3 regions of the Trichococcus flocculiformis genome follow, and region 3 is predicted to be linked to each of the others. Evidence: riboswitches for the same ligand, from Rfam matches in the RefSeq annotation. Region 3 holds a riboswitch; each other region holds the start of a gene.
The links. Region 3 has a riboswitch for lysine ahead of dapA (4-hydroxy-tetrahydrodipicolinate synthase). Riboswitches for the same ligand answer to the same signal wherever they lie in the genome.

Region 1 (5,003 bases), 1.1 Mb from region 3:
CAGACATCCGTCTATGATGCGGTCGTCAATGCCGGCAGGCTGATCAAGGAAGGCCGGGCACAGGCAGTCAAACTGGAAGGTGGTCTTGAAGTCTGTCCGCAGATCAAGGCAATCGTGGAAGCTTCCATACCAGTCATGGCGCATCTCGGTTTGACGCCGCAATCCGTCAATGCTTTCGGTGGATTCAAGGTCCAAGGCAAAGATGAGGAAGCGGCGCGTAGTCTGATCGAGCAGGCGAAGGCTGTCGAAGCGGCTGGCGCCTTTGCGGTGGTGCTGGAATGCATCCCAGCCAAATTAGCTGAGTTGATCACAAAGAGCATTTCGATACCGACCATCGGCATAGGCGCGGGGAACGGCTGCGACGGCCAGGTGTTGGTCTATCAGGACATGCTGGGACTCTATTCCGATTTCACGCCGAAATTCGTCAAGCGTTATGCAGAAATAGGGCCGCAGATGGAGAACGCCATCGAAGACTATATATCTGAAGTGAAAAGCGGCGCGTTTCCGGCAGCGGAGCACACCTTTGCGTTGTCAGATGCGGTCATCGAAAAATTATATTAGAGGAGTAATCACGAATGAAGATTGCAGCAACGGTTGAAGAAATCCGCAGTGCCGTGAAGGCCTGGAAAAAGGAAGGGTTGTCGGTTGGCTTTGTTCCGACGATGGGCTATCTCCATGAAGGCCATCAAAGCTTGATGCAGAAAGCCGTCAGCGAAAATGATCGGGTGGTCGTCAGTATTTTTGTGAATCCGATGCAGTTCGGCCCATCCGAAGATTTGGAAAGCTATCCAAGAGATCTGGAAAAGGATGCCTCTTTGTGCGAAGCCAGCGGAGTGGACCTGATTTTCCATCCCGAGCCGAAAGAAATGTACCATCCCGATTTCAGCAGCTTTGTGGATATGCATGGTCTGACGGAGAGTCTATGCGGGAAAAGCAGACCGGCCCATTTCCGGGGCGTCTGCACAGTCGTGACAAAGCTATTCAACATCGTGCAGCCGGACTGTGCCTATTTTGGACAGAAGGACGCCCAACAATTGGCGGTTATCCAGCAGATGGTCCGCGACCTGAATCTGGACGTCACCGTCATCGGCTGCCCGATCATCCGGGAAGCGGATGGATTGGCTAAAAGTTCGCGCAACAGTTACCTGTCAGCAGATGAGCGTAAGGCCGCACTGGTGCTGAGCCAAGCGCTCGAAGTCGCCAAGCAGTTGCTTGCGAACGGAGAACAGAATGCTGCCATAATCCGCAATGCGATTTCGGAAACGATCCAAGCGGAGCCGCTGGCGAAGGTCGACTATGTGGAGTTGGTGGATGCGCGTACGCTGCAGCAAGTGGACAGCGTCGAGCGACCTGTATTGGTGGCTTTGGCGGTTTATATCGGAAAAACGCGTCTGATTGATAATTTTATCACGGAATAAGTGGGGGAAAAACAATGCAACTCAATATGCTGAAAAGTAAAATACACCGCGCCGTCGTTGTCCAGGCGGAGCTTTCCTATGTGGGCAGCATCACTGTCGACAAGGACTTGTTGGATGCTGCAGGACTGATCGAATATGAAAAAGTCCAGATCGTCGACATCGACAACGGTGCAAGATTCGAAACGTATGTCATCGCAGGCGAACGCGGCTCGGGCATGATATGCTTGAACGGTGCCGCCGCCCGCTGCGTTCAGGTGTCGGATAAGATCATCATCATGGCTTACTGCCTGATGGATGAACTGGAAGCGAAGGAACACAAGCCGCTTGTGGTGTTTGTGGATGAGCAGAATGCCATCACAACAGTCACGCGCTACGAAGAACACGGCAGACTCAGTATGTAGACTATCCGTACAGGGACAAAAAAGCGCAACCGCATCCGGCCAATAGGCCATGATGCGGTTGCGCTTTTCCTATTTCACGGATTGCAGCGTAAATTGAATATCTTTGATGGAGAGTTTCAGTTTTTCGTATTCCTCATTATCCAGCGGCAAAGGGATCTGTTTCTCCAAGCCGTTCCTGCCGATGATGCAAGGCATGCTGAAGGCCGCTTCGCCGTGGCAGTTGTATAAGCCATTGACAGTTGCGGTCACAGGGAAGATGCTTTTCTCGTCCAGCATGACAGCGCGGGCCAAGGCCGCTGCGACTTCCCCGATGCCTGAATTGGTCCAGCCTTTCCAGTTGAAGACATCAGATGCCGTGTGGACCACTTCTTGGCTGACGAATTCCTGGTCCAATGGTATCGCGGGCATTAATAAAGCATCGCTTTGGGAAAGGGTGAGCGCACCCACAGTCGTGCTGCTGAAAGCCGGGAAGGCGGTACTGCCGTGTTCGCCCATGATGTAGCCGCTGACGTTCTTTGGATCGACCTGATAGTGGGCAGCAACAATCTGACGGTAGCGGAAAGTATCCAAAGTCGTTCCGGTGCCGAAAATCTTGCCTTTCGGATAGTTGAACTCATTTTCGGCGATGTAGGTGATTGTATCGACCGGATTCGTTATCAGGATGATGATGGCATCTTTTGTGTACCGGGTGATGCCTGTCATGATTTTGCGTATTTCAATGGCATTCTCTTTGCCCATCAACGCTCTTGGCGGCATATCTTCACCCGGGCGCGGCTTCTCACTGACGCCCGCGGAAATGATGATGATGTCGGCATCGGCGCAATCCGCGTAATCGCCGGCGTATATTTTACTGTTTGTCCGGTAGCTGGCGGCCAACGCATGGCGGTGGTCAAGAGCCTCGCCTCTTGCCGTGTCCTTGTTGCTGTCGATCAGGATGATATCGGAAAATAAGTTGAGGTGACTGCAGTCGGTCAATACCTGGGAACCGACATGGCCGACCCCGATGATGGCTAATTTTGTCTGGATCATAGGTCACATTTCCTTTCGTTTTGAGATGTTGTCATTTATGGCTTGGTGCATTTCCGCAACAGAATAGAAGGTTGGCTCCAGCACCATTTTTTCATCCTCCTGCTTGCGGCGATGGTTGTACCACAAGGTAGTCCAACCGGCAGCCTGACCGCCGATGATATCCGTTTCATACGTATCCCCGATGAAAAGCAGCTCGCCGGGAGTTGCGTTCAAAGACTCCTGAACATGCGCGAAGGCTTCGGCATAGGGTTTTGGGCAACCGATATTTTCGGAAATGAAGATGCGTGCTGGCGGCACCCATCGCTCCAGATTCAAGGCGTTGAATTTTTTCATCTGGTGTTTTTCAGGACCGTTTGTGAAGACGGCAATTGGTATATTTCTATTTTCCAGTTCATTCAAAAGCCGCTCGATACCGGGACTCAACACAATCTCCCCTTGCCTTTTTTGATAGGATTTCTGGAAGTGCATCGCTTCTTCGGCGGTGAGCGGAAGACCCAAGTCGGCGAATGTATGCTGTGTGCGCATGATGTGTGACTCGGCTAGCGTCAGCTCCCCGCTGGAGAATAGGTCGAAGGCGTTGTCACAATGCTCGCGGAAAAGAGCGAAGCTGGCTTCGTTACTGTAGTTGTTCCTAAAGCTGTAATCTGCCAATGTTTGGAAGAACGGCCTTGATGTGTCGTATAGGGTATCATCCAAATCGAATAGAATAGTAAACATTATTGAAACAGTTCCTCCCTTTTGTTATTAAAGTCAGTATAGCATCCAAAATCGGTATTTAAAATGAAATAAAACAAGGACAGCCAGTGCGTGAAGGGTACTGGCTGGCTGAGCAAAGCTCTTTTTGTTGCAAATTAAAATTACGTACAGTATAATAGCATACAATAATGTCATACGATCATACAATAATGGAAGAGGCTGCGGACATCAAGAGTAAAATGCCCATTTGAAAGGGGTGTTCGCCGAAATACAGCATTGGCTGTGTTGGGGTCAGGATTAAGAATCCTGGCACTGTCAGAACGATTTGCCCAAAATCGTTTGTGGAGTACTTTCGGTATTGCGGGCAGAAGGAAGCTGGATTATAGGGCCTTTTGCTTTATAGTCTATTTTTTTGCACAAAAACGGACTGAATTATCGTTGTTATGACGCTCTATGGGTAGAAAGGTGGACAAAAACGTAGTTGGACAAGAGGGTTGTTTAATTTTTTTGAGCATGTAAATAGGACTATAAACATTAGGAGGAACTAGAGATGAAAGTAAAAACATGGAAAACAACAATGGCGGCTTTGATGGGTTTGTTTATTTTAGCGGGTTGCGGTAACGGAACTACTGAGGATTCATCGGCAGCAGATGGTTCGGCTGAATCGGATGCATTCGTAGTCGGAATGGAAGCGGGATATCCGCCTTTTAACTGGACACAAAATGATGACAGCAATGGCGCAGTGAAAATTGATGGCGCTGACGGTTACGCAAATGGCTATGATGTTCAGATGGCCCAAAAAGTGGCGGACGGCTTAGGCAAGGAATTGGTCATCGTCAAAACAGAATGGGATGGTCTGGTTCCGGCATTGGTTTCATCTAAAATCGATGCAATCGTTGCAGGTATGTCTCCGACAGATGAACGCAAAGAAGCAATCGATTTCTCGGATTCCTACTATACAACTGAATTGGTAATGGTCGTAAAATCTGATGGGGCTTATGCAAATGCAACAACTTTGGCTGACTTCGCTGATGCAAAAGTCACTGCACAGTTGAACACGTTACACTATGGCGTCATCGATCAGATTGAAGGCGTGCAAAAGCAACCGGCAATGGATAGTTTCACATCTATGCGCGTCGCATTGGAGTCAGGCACAATCGATGCTTATGTCTCGGAACGCCCGGAAGCAATCAGCGCTTCAGCAGCCAATTCAGCTTTTAAAATGATCGAATTGGATCAAGCGGATACGTTTGAATTATCCGTGGCTGATTCAGAGATCGCAATCGGCTTGATCAAAGAAAGCGAATTGAAAGATCAGATCAACGAGATTCTGAGCGGTATCACCGAAGAAGAACGAATCCAAATGATGGAAGAAGCAATCAAAAACCAACCATCAGCTGAATAATTCTGGTGGATGGGACATCAAAAAGGGGCATAAATTAAATGGAGTTTAGTTGGG
Region 2 (5,003 bases), 390 kb from region 3:
ACTCCCTGCATGCAACAGGTTCACTGAAAGGCAATTATGAATTCAGTTGCGACCTGTTCCGCAAACGCGTGGAATGCTCGATGATGGTGAAGGTCGCGGAATCGATCCGCGAGATGGAAGCCGAAGCGATGGCTGCCGAGTAATTGAATGAAGTAAAGAAGTGTGCGCCGGCTGTTAATCCGGCGCGCACTTCTTTTTGGTGCGGAGGAGGGCGGTGTGACTGCTCTTCCGGCGAAGGAGACTTTAGCCGGAGAATAAATTAAAATACCGCCACTACATCCGGGGAAGCCACCCTAACCGGAGGAAACAACTGATATGTTAGCCGGACCTCCGGCGAGACCGGCTCTCGCCGGAGCAAAAAGCAAAAATACGAAAAAGCGAAAATGTTAGCCGTATCCCCGGCTGAAAAGTCAACAGAAAAAAACCGCACAATCGCCCGATTGTGCGGTGCGGTTCAACATTTATTCCCTTATTTCTTGTTCAATTCTTCCAGGAAGGCAACGATCCTTCGGCAGCCTTCGATGACATTCTCATCGCTGGCGGCGTAGCTCATGCGGAAATAGCCGACTCCTGATTCGCCGAAAGCCGATCCAGGGATGACGCCGACGCCGGCTTTACGCGCGAGGTCGATGCAGAAGTTCCAATCATCGTCGCCGTATTGCTCGGGAATGCGCGGGAACAGGTAGAAGGCACCATCCGGATTGTTCATCTTCAGACCAGCAGCAGTCAGACCTTCCAACAGGATGTCCCGGCGTTTGCGGTAGGCGGCTTTCATCGTGGCTGTCACTTCATCGCCGTCGCGGAAGGCCACGCCAGCCGCCATTTGTGCAGGCGTGGAACCGCATGTGACCAGACTTTGGTGATATTTCAAAATTTCGCGGATCAAGTCTGCTTTGGCAGCGACAAAGCCGACGCGCCAGCCGGTCATCGCATAGCTTTTCGAAGTGCCATTGATCACGATCGACTGCTCAGGGATAAACTCGGCAATGGATGTATGACCACCGTCGTAGGTCAGTTCGCTGTAGATCTCATCGCTTAGCACGAAAACATCATATTTCCTGATGACCGCGGCCAATGCTTCGACTTCTTCTTTTGTGTAAGTCGCGCCGGTCGGATTGTTGGGATAGGTCAGCACGATCATCTTCGTTTCCGGATTCGCATCCAACGTAGTCGTCAGGTCCTCCGGTGTGATCAGGAAGCCGGTCTCCGAAGTGTCGATCTTGACGCTGTGCCCGCCCGCCAAATGCGTAACGTATTCATACTGCGGAAAAGCAGGCGATTGGATGATCACCTTATCGCCCGGGTTCATCAGCGCGAACATCGAGGCAGTAATCGCTTCCGTTGCGCCGACCGTCAGGACGATGTCGGTCTCCGGGTTGTAGTGCAAGCCGTATTTCCGCTCCATGAATTTTGCGATTTCCTTGCGGGTCTCGAGAACACCGGCAGAAGGGGCATAGTGCGTTTGATTCTGGTTCAAAGCCTCTGTGGCGGCAGCCTTGATGAAATCCGGCGTATCGAAATCAGGTTCTCCCATCGTGAAACGGATCAGGTCCTTCACATCACTGATGGCGGCGTCAAAGTTACGGATGGGCGATCCTTTCAGTTGCTTGACAAAACGATTCGTTTCTCTACTCATAATTTATTATCTCCTCCGGATGAAATATCCTTGATCTAATGTATAGCCGAACATGCGCCAACCGACTGCTGACGTCCAAACTCATGAAAATAACATAACACGATTGCAGGCGTATTTCTATGCAAATTTGTATCCTCCGGGCTGAAAATTAGAAATTCGCGAGTTTAATGAGCGTTTTCACATAGGGGCGGCCGATCCTTCCCGGCACTTTCCGATCCGGAGCCCCGTTCGTATCCAAACAATTACCTCAAAAACACGCAAAGGACAAGCGGAAAGAAGCTTCTGTGCCAGAGCGGTTGACAGGATTGCCGGATAAGTGTACGATTAGAAAAATAAATGAATCGCCAAGCGAAAAGAGGTCGCGGCTGGTCAAGAGTACCGCAAGGGAAAGGGACGGTCGCCGAAGCATGCGAATGCTGGACCCAGGTTGAACAAATGTGGGGCTGTTCCATTGTCGTTGCCCGATGACAAAGGATTGCGCTTTAGCTTGGTTGGGCGAATGCAGGTCTCCGTAGCCGTAAGCACTCGCTTACCGCTATTTTTTTTGCATTTCAGGAACAAACGGTCGTCCGCCGCATAGGGCAAAAATAGGCTGGCATGCTATAATGGGCATGTTGGAACAGAAAAAAATGATCGGGAGGAAACATAAAATGAGCGAACTATTATTGACAGATGCTTATGAAATCGCTGCTTACATCAAAGCTGCCGAAAAGCAAACACCTATAAAACTTTACATCAAGGGGGATTTTGAAAATCCTGCCTACGAAGGCTTGAAATTCTTCGGAAGCGGAGACAGCTACACAGTCTTCGGAGACGCTTCAGCGATTTATCCTTTCTTGGAAGCAAACAAAGACAAGATCAAGGATCAAGTCATGGAATACGACAGACGCAATTCTGCGATTCCGCTGTTGGACACTACCAAAATCGATGCACGCATCGAGCCTGGCTCATTCATCCGTGATCATGTAACAATCGGCAAGAGCGCTGTGATCATGATGGGGGCTGTCATCAACATCGGCGCCGTCATCGGCGAAGGCACAATGATCGACATGGGCGCAGTAGTCGGCGCACGCGGCACGATCGGCAAAAACTGCCACATCGGAGCAGGCGCAGTGGTTGCAGGTGTTCTTGAGCCACCATCGAAATCACCAGTCATCATCGAAGACGGTGTTTTGGTCGGCGCGAACGCTGTCATCATCGAAGGCGTGCACATCGGCGAAGGCGCTGTTGTCGCAGCAGGCGCGATCGTATTGGAAGACGTACCGGCTAACGCGGTAGTTGCGGGATCCCCTGCAAAAATCGTGAAGATGAAGGACGAAAAGACAAGCGAAAAAACTCAATTGTTGGCTGACTTAAGAGACTAATAACTACACGCGGAGGGACCAGGTGAACAGCATGCAGATTGCAGAATTATACGATACGGTGAAAATGATCCGAAGGGAACTCCATCAGATTCCGGAGATCGGTTTCGATCTGCCGCTGACTTCGGAATACGTCCGCCAGAAGCTGGTGGCGTTCGGTTATGAACCGATCAGCACCGCCGAAACGGGCTGGGTAGCAGTTCTGGAGGGTAAGTCCCCGGCAGCGGTTGCTTTCCGTGCGGACATGGATGCCCTTGAGGTAACCGAGGAAACTGGAGCGGATTTCGCTTCCCTTCACCCTGGAAAAATGCATGCGTGCGGACACGATGGGCATATGGCCCTGTTGTTGGGTTTCGCGAAATACCTGAAGTCCCTGCCGATGCTGGAAAAATCAGTCGTTTTGGTCTTCCAGCCCGCTGAGGAAGGGCCAGGCGGTGCGAAATGGATCATGGATTCTGGTATCCTGCAGGAGTTGCAGGTCGAAAAAATCTACGGTTACCACCTGTATCCGAGCCTGCCGGAAGGTATTCTCGGCTTGGCCAAGGGTCCATTGATGGCGCGCAACGGTGAATTCGACATCACGCTTGAAGGCGTCAGCTCGCATGCCGGGCAGCCGCACTTCGGCAAGGATGCCTTGATTGCCGCCGCGCAGATCCTGCTTTCGGTCCAGAACATTCTGGCCCGCGATCTCGATCCGCTGCAACCAGCTGTCGTGAACATCGGTACGCTGCATGCCGGGGAAGCCCGCAATATCGTGGCCGGAAAGGCTGAATTGACAGGGACGATCCGGAGTTACGACAAGGCGGTCTATGCTTCCATCAAGGAACGCCTTGCCGACATCTGTGCCGGCATCGAGCGTTTGAGCGGTGTCATCTGCACGTTGGATATCCGCGATTTCTATCCGGAAGTCACAAACGATGCGGACATGATCGGCACCTTGATGGACGCTTTGCCGGTCGATGCCTACGAGGTCGTCAAACCATTGATGCTGGCCGAGGACTTCGCTTTCTACCAAGAAAGCATCCGCGGCGCCTTCATCCTGCTCGGTACCGGCCGTCCCGACATGGGTTGGACGCATCCGCTCCACAGCAGCCGCTTCAACTTCGATGAGAAGGTGTTGCTGAAAGGGATCGCATGTTACGACCTGATCCTGGAAAAGGAAGGGCTGAAGGGCTGAAAGCCAACAGCAAATCACCGAACACATAATAAGACCAAAAAGCACCCTCACTGGGGTGCTTTTTGCTTTCGAGGCGGATGATGATTGCCGTCCTCCGGCGAGGGGGGGTCGCCGGAGGACAGGACCGCATTCAGACGTGCTCCTCCGACTAGCATAAGCCTCCTCGGAGGAGTGGCCGGTATTACCGGTCAGCTTGCATCGCCGTCCTACGATGAAGGCGTTCTTCACCGGAGTTCCGGACGGCAACACTATCTTTCCGCCCTGATGAACTGCTGCAATATTGCGCCACATCCAATAAAATTGTAAAGGTTCGATTAAGTTGATGGATCGCAAAAGCAATTTCTCCGCAAAAAAGGTACAATAGAAACATATACTGTATGAAAGAAGGGGAATTATGCAAAAGAAGAGATTATCCGCATTTCTTTTAGGATCAACCGCGTGGCTGCTTGTCGCTTGCCAAAATCCAGCAACAGATACATCAGCTACCGAGAAGGCGACAAGCAGCTCACAAGTTCAATCCGATACACAAGCAGCCAGCGAAGCGAGCGATCAAGCAGCTTCCAGAGCCAGCATTTCGGAAAAATCCGAGAGTGTCCAGACTCAAACACCATCGGCAAGCAGCCTTACTGCAGATTCCGCAACCAGCGTTGGCACTGACCAAACCGCTGAGCAGGCTACGCTGATCACTGAAGCAAAACAGACAATCACGCAATTGACAGGTTATGTCGAAAGCGAAGTGTACTTGTTCATTGTCGAATCAGTCGAGGGGAATGAAGTCACCATCAACGTCCGCGAAAATGGGGCCGAAGTGTCCAGTTCCGTCGGTTTT
Region 3 (5,003 bases):
TGACCAAGAAATTTCTGCCGGATATGATCGCAAAAAATGAAGGTTATATTCTGAATGTTGCTTCGGTTGCCGGACTGATGCCAGCGGGGCCTTACATGGCAACTTATTACGCAACCAAAGCCTACGTAACAAGTTTCACCTCTGCAATCGCTGAAGAATTGGAAGAGAAGAAGAGCAACGTTTACGTCGGTTCGTTATGTCCGGGGCCGGTAGACACAGAGTTCAATAAAGTAGCTGATGTGAAGTTCAATCTGAAGGGCATCACTTCTGAATACTGCGTCAATTATGCCTTGGATAAAATGTATAAACGCAAGAAAATCATCGTTCCGACGATGTTGCTGAAGGGAGCGCTCTTCTCGTCGAAGCTGGCGCCGCGCAACTTGGTCGTGCGCCTGACGAGCAGGCAGCAAAAGAAAAAACAAGGATAATGAATGCGGGAGGCCAGCTGGCGCAAGCGAAGCTGGCCGAAAGAAACCGAACTGGATTCAGCTGTTTTTCTCCGGTGAGTTCTGATGCGGCCGGAGGAGACGCTTAAATGGGGCTCCTGAACTCAGGTGAAGCAATCTTCACCTGAGGAGGCAACCCGAAACCAAGTTTTCCTCCGGCGAAGCTCCTCTTGGCCGGAGAACACGAGCAAAAATGATAGCCGAATTTCCGCCGTAGCCCTGTAAGCAGAAAAAAATAACGTCCAAGCGACCAGTGTAACGCTGCTGGCCGCTTGGACGTTATTTATCTTATCGTGCTTCATCGAGAAGCCAGCAGACTACGGCCTCCCGTTTGGTGCCTAAGCGTTTTCTTGGTAAAATAGATACAAACGGGTGGTCGAACAAAATCAGCTGAAAAAGCCGCTGCCTTATCCCGGATTAGAAAGCGTGCCGGTGAAGAGAGGGGGTTTGATGATGAAAATCGACAGAATTGAAATTGGGGAAGTGGCCATCCCGCTGCGGACGCCATTCAAAACAGCGTCGCGCACGGTTGATGCCGTGAATAACATCCTGATCCGCATCGTGACGGACAGCGGTACTGCAGGCTATGGGGAGGCACCACCGACAGCCTTGATCACCGGCGAAACAAAGGCTTCCATCCGCGAGGCCATCATGCAATATATCGCTCCGAGCATCATCGGGATGGAAATTTTCGACCTGGATACCATCATGCAAAGGCTGCATGCCAGCATCGTCAACAACACATCAGCTAAAGCTGCCGTTGACATGGCTGTCTACGACTTATATGCCAAAACGCTCGGCCAACCTTTGTACAAAGTACTGGGCGGAGCGAAACGGAAAATCGAGACTGCCTACACCATCAGCGACAATCCCATCGATGAGATGCTGCGCGACAGTATGCAGGCCGTTCAGGACGGCTTCAGCATCCTGAATGTGAATGTCGGTAAGCAAAGGCTCAAAGATGTGGATAGTTTGCTGGCTATCCGCAAGGCCGTCGGACCGGGCATCCGTATCCGGGTCGAGGCAAATCAAGGCTGGAGCCCCCAGGATGCGATCCGCATCATCAGTCTGCTGGAGGATAAGGACATGCAGACCGAGCTGGTGGAACAGCCGGTGAAGGCGCACGATCTGGCCGGCCTGAAATTTGTGAAGCAACATGTCCAAACACCGATAGTGGCCGACGAGAGTATTTTTTCCATGAAGGATGCCCTCCATATAATCCAGACACAATCAGCCGACCTCATCAACATCAAACTGATGAAAACCGGAGGCATTCACGAGGCCCTCAAAATCTGCACCGTGGCGGAAACCTACGGGGTGGATTGTATGATCGGTTGCATGCTGGAAAGCAAGATTTCGGTCAGTGCAGCGGCCCATCTGGCAGCCGCTAAAAACTGCATCACGATGGTCGACCTCATTGGGCCGTCGTTCTACAAAATCGAATCCTATGAGGGCGGTCCGCTGTTCACCGGAGGCACAATCAAGCTGGGGGATGCGAACGGCATCGGCATCAGTGCCTTTCCGAAGGCCCATTTCAAAAAGCTTGTAGTCATAAAATAAAAGATTTTTCCAGAGCGGTCATGGAAGGGGATTTCCATGAAGTTGAGGGAGTTCTATGTGAAGCGAGCCATCGGTTTTGTCATTGTTATGCTTCTTGTACTGATTATTTTATTGGTAAATAAATATCTGCTGCATCTTTTCTGACAAATACAAAACCCCTTTCGGAAATAAAAATTATTCCGGAAGGGGTTTTTGGGTTGTTCTAGATCAAACCAACTTTTTTCATGGCTGCGGCCAAACGGTCGATGACTGCTTGATCGGCATCCGTCAAAGGCAGACGCATCGGTCCGACATTGAAGCCCAACAATTGCATTCCTGCTTTGACTGGAATCGGATTCGGCTCCACGAACAGGCAGTCGATCAGTTCTTTGTACTCGGCCTGCATTGCTGCAGCTTTTTTGATGTCGCCATCTAGCCAAGCGTGGGTCATTTCGGCTGTAGCTTTCGGTGCGATATTGGCAAGGACGGAGATGACGCCTTTTGCGCCCAAGCTCATCAGCGGGATGATCGTGTCATCGTTACCCGAGTAGATGTCCAAACGATCGCCCAAAAGACGCAGGTTGTCCACTGCCTGGCCGAAGTTGCCGGTAGCATCCTTCAACGAAACGATGTTGTCGATTTTCGCCAACTCCACCAAAGATTCTGGGGTAATATTCTGACCGGTACGGCCAGGCACATTGTAAAGGACGATCGGCACTTTCACGCTGTTGGCGATAGCTTTGTAATGTTCAATCAAGCCTTTTTGCGATGTTTTGTTGTAGTAAGGGGTGACGCTGAGGATTGCATCCACACCCGTTGCTTCGACAGCGCGCGTCAATCCGACGCCGTGGCGCGTATCGTTGCTTCCGGCACCGCCGATGACGGGTACGCGGCCATTGACTTTTTCGACAGTGAAGCGGATCAGATCCAGCTGTTCCTCATCCGTCAGCGTGGAAGCCTCTCCGGTTGTTCCTGCGATAATGATCGAGTCGGTTCCGTTCGCAATCTGGAACTCGATCAGTTCTTCCAATACCTCGTAGTTGATTTCTTGGTTCTCCGTATCTTTAAACGGCGTAACAATAGCGACGCCTGAGCCTTCAAAAATAGCCATGCTTATCTTCCTCCTGAATTCTGTGTTTTATTTATGAATAGACAAAAAACGACTATGAGCAAATGGTCTCATAGTCGTTCAAAACAGGCTGCTTAAGCTGAAACATTGCATCCAGATAGTGAATTCCACCAATTTGCCCCAACGTGAGAAGCTCACCGAACAAAGCTGGGCGGCTTTGTCCGACAGTGCCAGATTTATTCAACCTTGGCCCCAATACAGAGTATTTCGGCAGCAACACCTTTCAGGGAACCCCTTACTGATTGTTAACCGCGACCTCTTCATCACATCGAATCGTATTTTGTTAACTCCACACTATCAAATACAAATCAGTCTGTCAATCATATTCTGAGTGGATGCTGAGAAAATGCTTTGAAAAAAATGGCAAAAAAGACACATTCGGTGACAGTGCATCCGGATGCTCCGGGAAAGCATATGCGCCAGCAATGTGATAAAATCAGGTTGAGGGAACGCTTTCGAGGGAAGTCCAGAAAGGGATTCCGGGATGTTTTGTTGCAGGCCATCCGCGCAGAGTTTGTCTCCAGCGCACCGGCAAGAATTTGAGAGGACGTGAAAACTGATGAAGATAGAACATGTTGCAGTCTGGGTGGATGATTTGGAGCTGATGCGCGATTTTTATGTTCGTTTTTTTGACGGAAAGGCTAATAAATTATATCGGAATCCTGAAAAAGACTTCCAATCTTACTTCATTACCTTCCGTGAAGGAGCCCGTTTGGAACTTATGAAGAGGATGAATGTCACGGAACGCTATCCTTTTGATATGCTGGGCTGGGCGCATCTGGCTGTCTCCGTCGGCAGCAAGCAGAACGTCGACTTTTTCACCGACAGGCTCATCAAAGCGGGGTACACATGCAAAAGCCAACCGCGCGTGACGGGGGATGGCTACTACGAAAGCATGTTCCTTGATCCAGAAAAGAATGTAATCGAAATCACCATCTGAAAGAACTATGAGGCCGAAAATCAGGGGGGCTGCCATGATGAAAAGAAACCATCTATTTGCCGATCAAACGAAAGCAGGAAGGGATATGCGCAAAAAGAGGACGCGCTTTCTGATTGCTGGAGCGATCGGTACCAGTATCGGCTTGACAGCCGGTTTCCTGTTACGTTGGGAATTGACCCCTTTGATCGGTTGGGACAGTGCCGCAATCATTTTATTGTATTTGCTGTGGAAGGATTTTCATCCTCATGATGGGACGGAAACGGAACGGATTGCGCAAGAAGAGGATATCCAATATTCGACGATCGATTTTTTTGTCCTGTTGGCATGTTTGATCAGTATCGGGGCTGTCGCGTTGATGTTGACCACCCAAGAACGCAGTTTCGAGACAATCGGATTTGGCCTGTTCAGCATCGTACTCTCCTGGACGACGGTGCATGGACTCTATATGTTACGGTATGCGGAACTGTATTATCGCGATGTGAACGGCGGCGTGGTTTTTGAAGGGACCGAGAAACCTAATTTTTGGGATTTCGCTTATCTGGCGTTCACAATCGGGATGACTTATCAGGTCTCCGACACTACTTTTACGACACCGGAATTTCGTAAGGCTGCGCTGGGGCACGCCCTGTTGTCCTTCATTTTCGGGACAGCCATCATTGCCACGACCATCAATTTTGTCGCTAGTTTGAGCAGATGAAGGAGGAGTTTATGCATGTTTTTTAAATCATTTTTTGATCCGCACATAGCGCAATTTTCCTATTTAGTGGGGTGTCAAAAAACGGGAGAAGCCATTATTATCGACCCCCTGCGGGCCTTGGATGATTATATCCAGGCAGCCGAGGATGAAGGATTGGTCATCACTGCAGCCACGGAAACGCATATCCATGCCGATTATGCATCCGGTCTTCAGGAAAGCGGAAGGCGCTTAGGTGCCAAACTGTATGTATCG

Region 1: it holds a riboswitch for lysine, as region 3 does, so the genes downstream of both, ACKPCD_RS07475 (ABC transporter substrate-binding protein/permease) here and dapA (4-hydroxy-tetrahydrodipicolinate synthase) in region 3, are expected to answer to the same signal.
Region 2: it holds a riboswitch for lysine, as region 3 does, so the genes downstream of both, dapD (2,3,4,5-tetrahydropyridine-2,6-dicarboxylate N-acetyltransferase) here and dapA (4-hydroxy-tetrahydrodipicolinate synthase) in region 3, are expected to answer to the same signal.

The regions. Positions count from the first base shown of each region.
Region 1 is NZ_OY759718.1:1,540,491-1,545,493, forward strand. It holds gene panB (3-methyl-2-oxobutanoate hydroxymethyltransferase) at 1-561, shown strand, start outside; gene panC (pantoate--beta-alanine ligase) at 576-1,418, shown strand; gene panD (aspartate 1-decarboxylase) at 1,433-1,819, shown strand; gene ACKPCD_RS07465 (lactate/malate family dehydrogenase) at 1,889-2,848, opposite strand; gene ACKPCD_RS07470 (HAD family hydrolase) at 2,852-3,565, opposite strand; lysine riboswitch at 3,750-3,904, shown strand; partial or broken gene ACKPCD_RS07475 (ABC transporter substrate-binding protein/permease) at 4,122-5,003, shown strand, end outside.
Region 2 is NZ_OY759718.1:2,227,335-2,232,337, reverse strand. It holds gene scfB (thioether cross-link-forming SCIFF peptide maturase) at 1-143, shown strand, start outside; gene ACKPCD_RS10680 (aminotransferase class I/II-fold pyridoxal phosphate-dependent enzyme) at 470-1,636, opposite strand; lysine riboswitch at 1,982-2,127, shown strand; gene dapD (2,3,4,5-tetrahydropyridine-2,6-dicarboxylate N-acetyltransferase) at 2,287-3,000, shown strand; gene ACKPCD_RS10670 (M20 metallopeptidase family protein) at 3,032-4,174, shown strand; gene ACKPCD_RS10665 (hypothetical protein) at 4,569-5,003, shown strand, end outside.
Region 3 is NZ_OY759718.1:2,617,445-2,622,447, reverse strand. It holds gene ACKPCD_RS12400 (SDR family NAD(P)-dependent oxidoreductase) at 1-428, shown strand, start outside; gene ACKPCD_RS12395 (dipeptide epimerase) at 900-2,006, shown strand; gene dapA (4-hydroxy-tetrahydrodipicolinate synthase) at 2,209-3,096, opposite strand; lysine riboswitch at 3,237-3,383, opposite strand; gene ACKPCD_RS12385 (VOC family protein) at 3,674-4,054, shown strand; gene ACKPCD_RS12380 (DUF1345 domain-containing protein) at 4,089-4,751, shown strand; gene ACKPCD_RS12375 (MBL fold metallo-hydrolase) at 4,767-5,003, shown strand, end outside.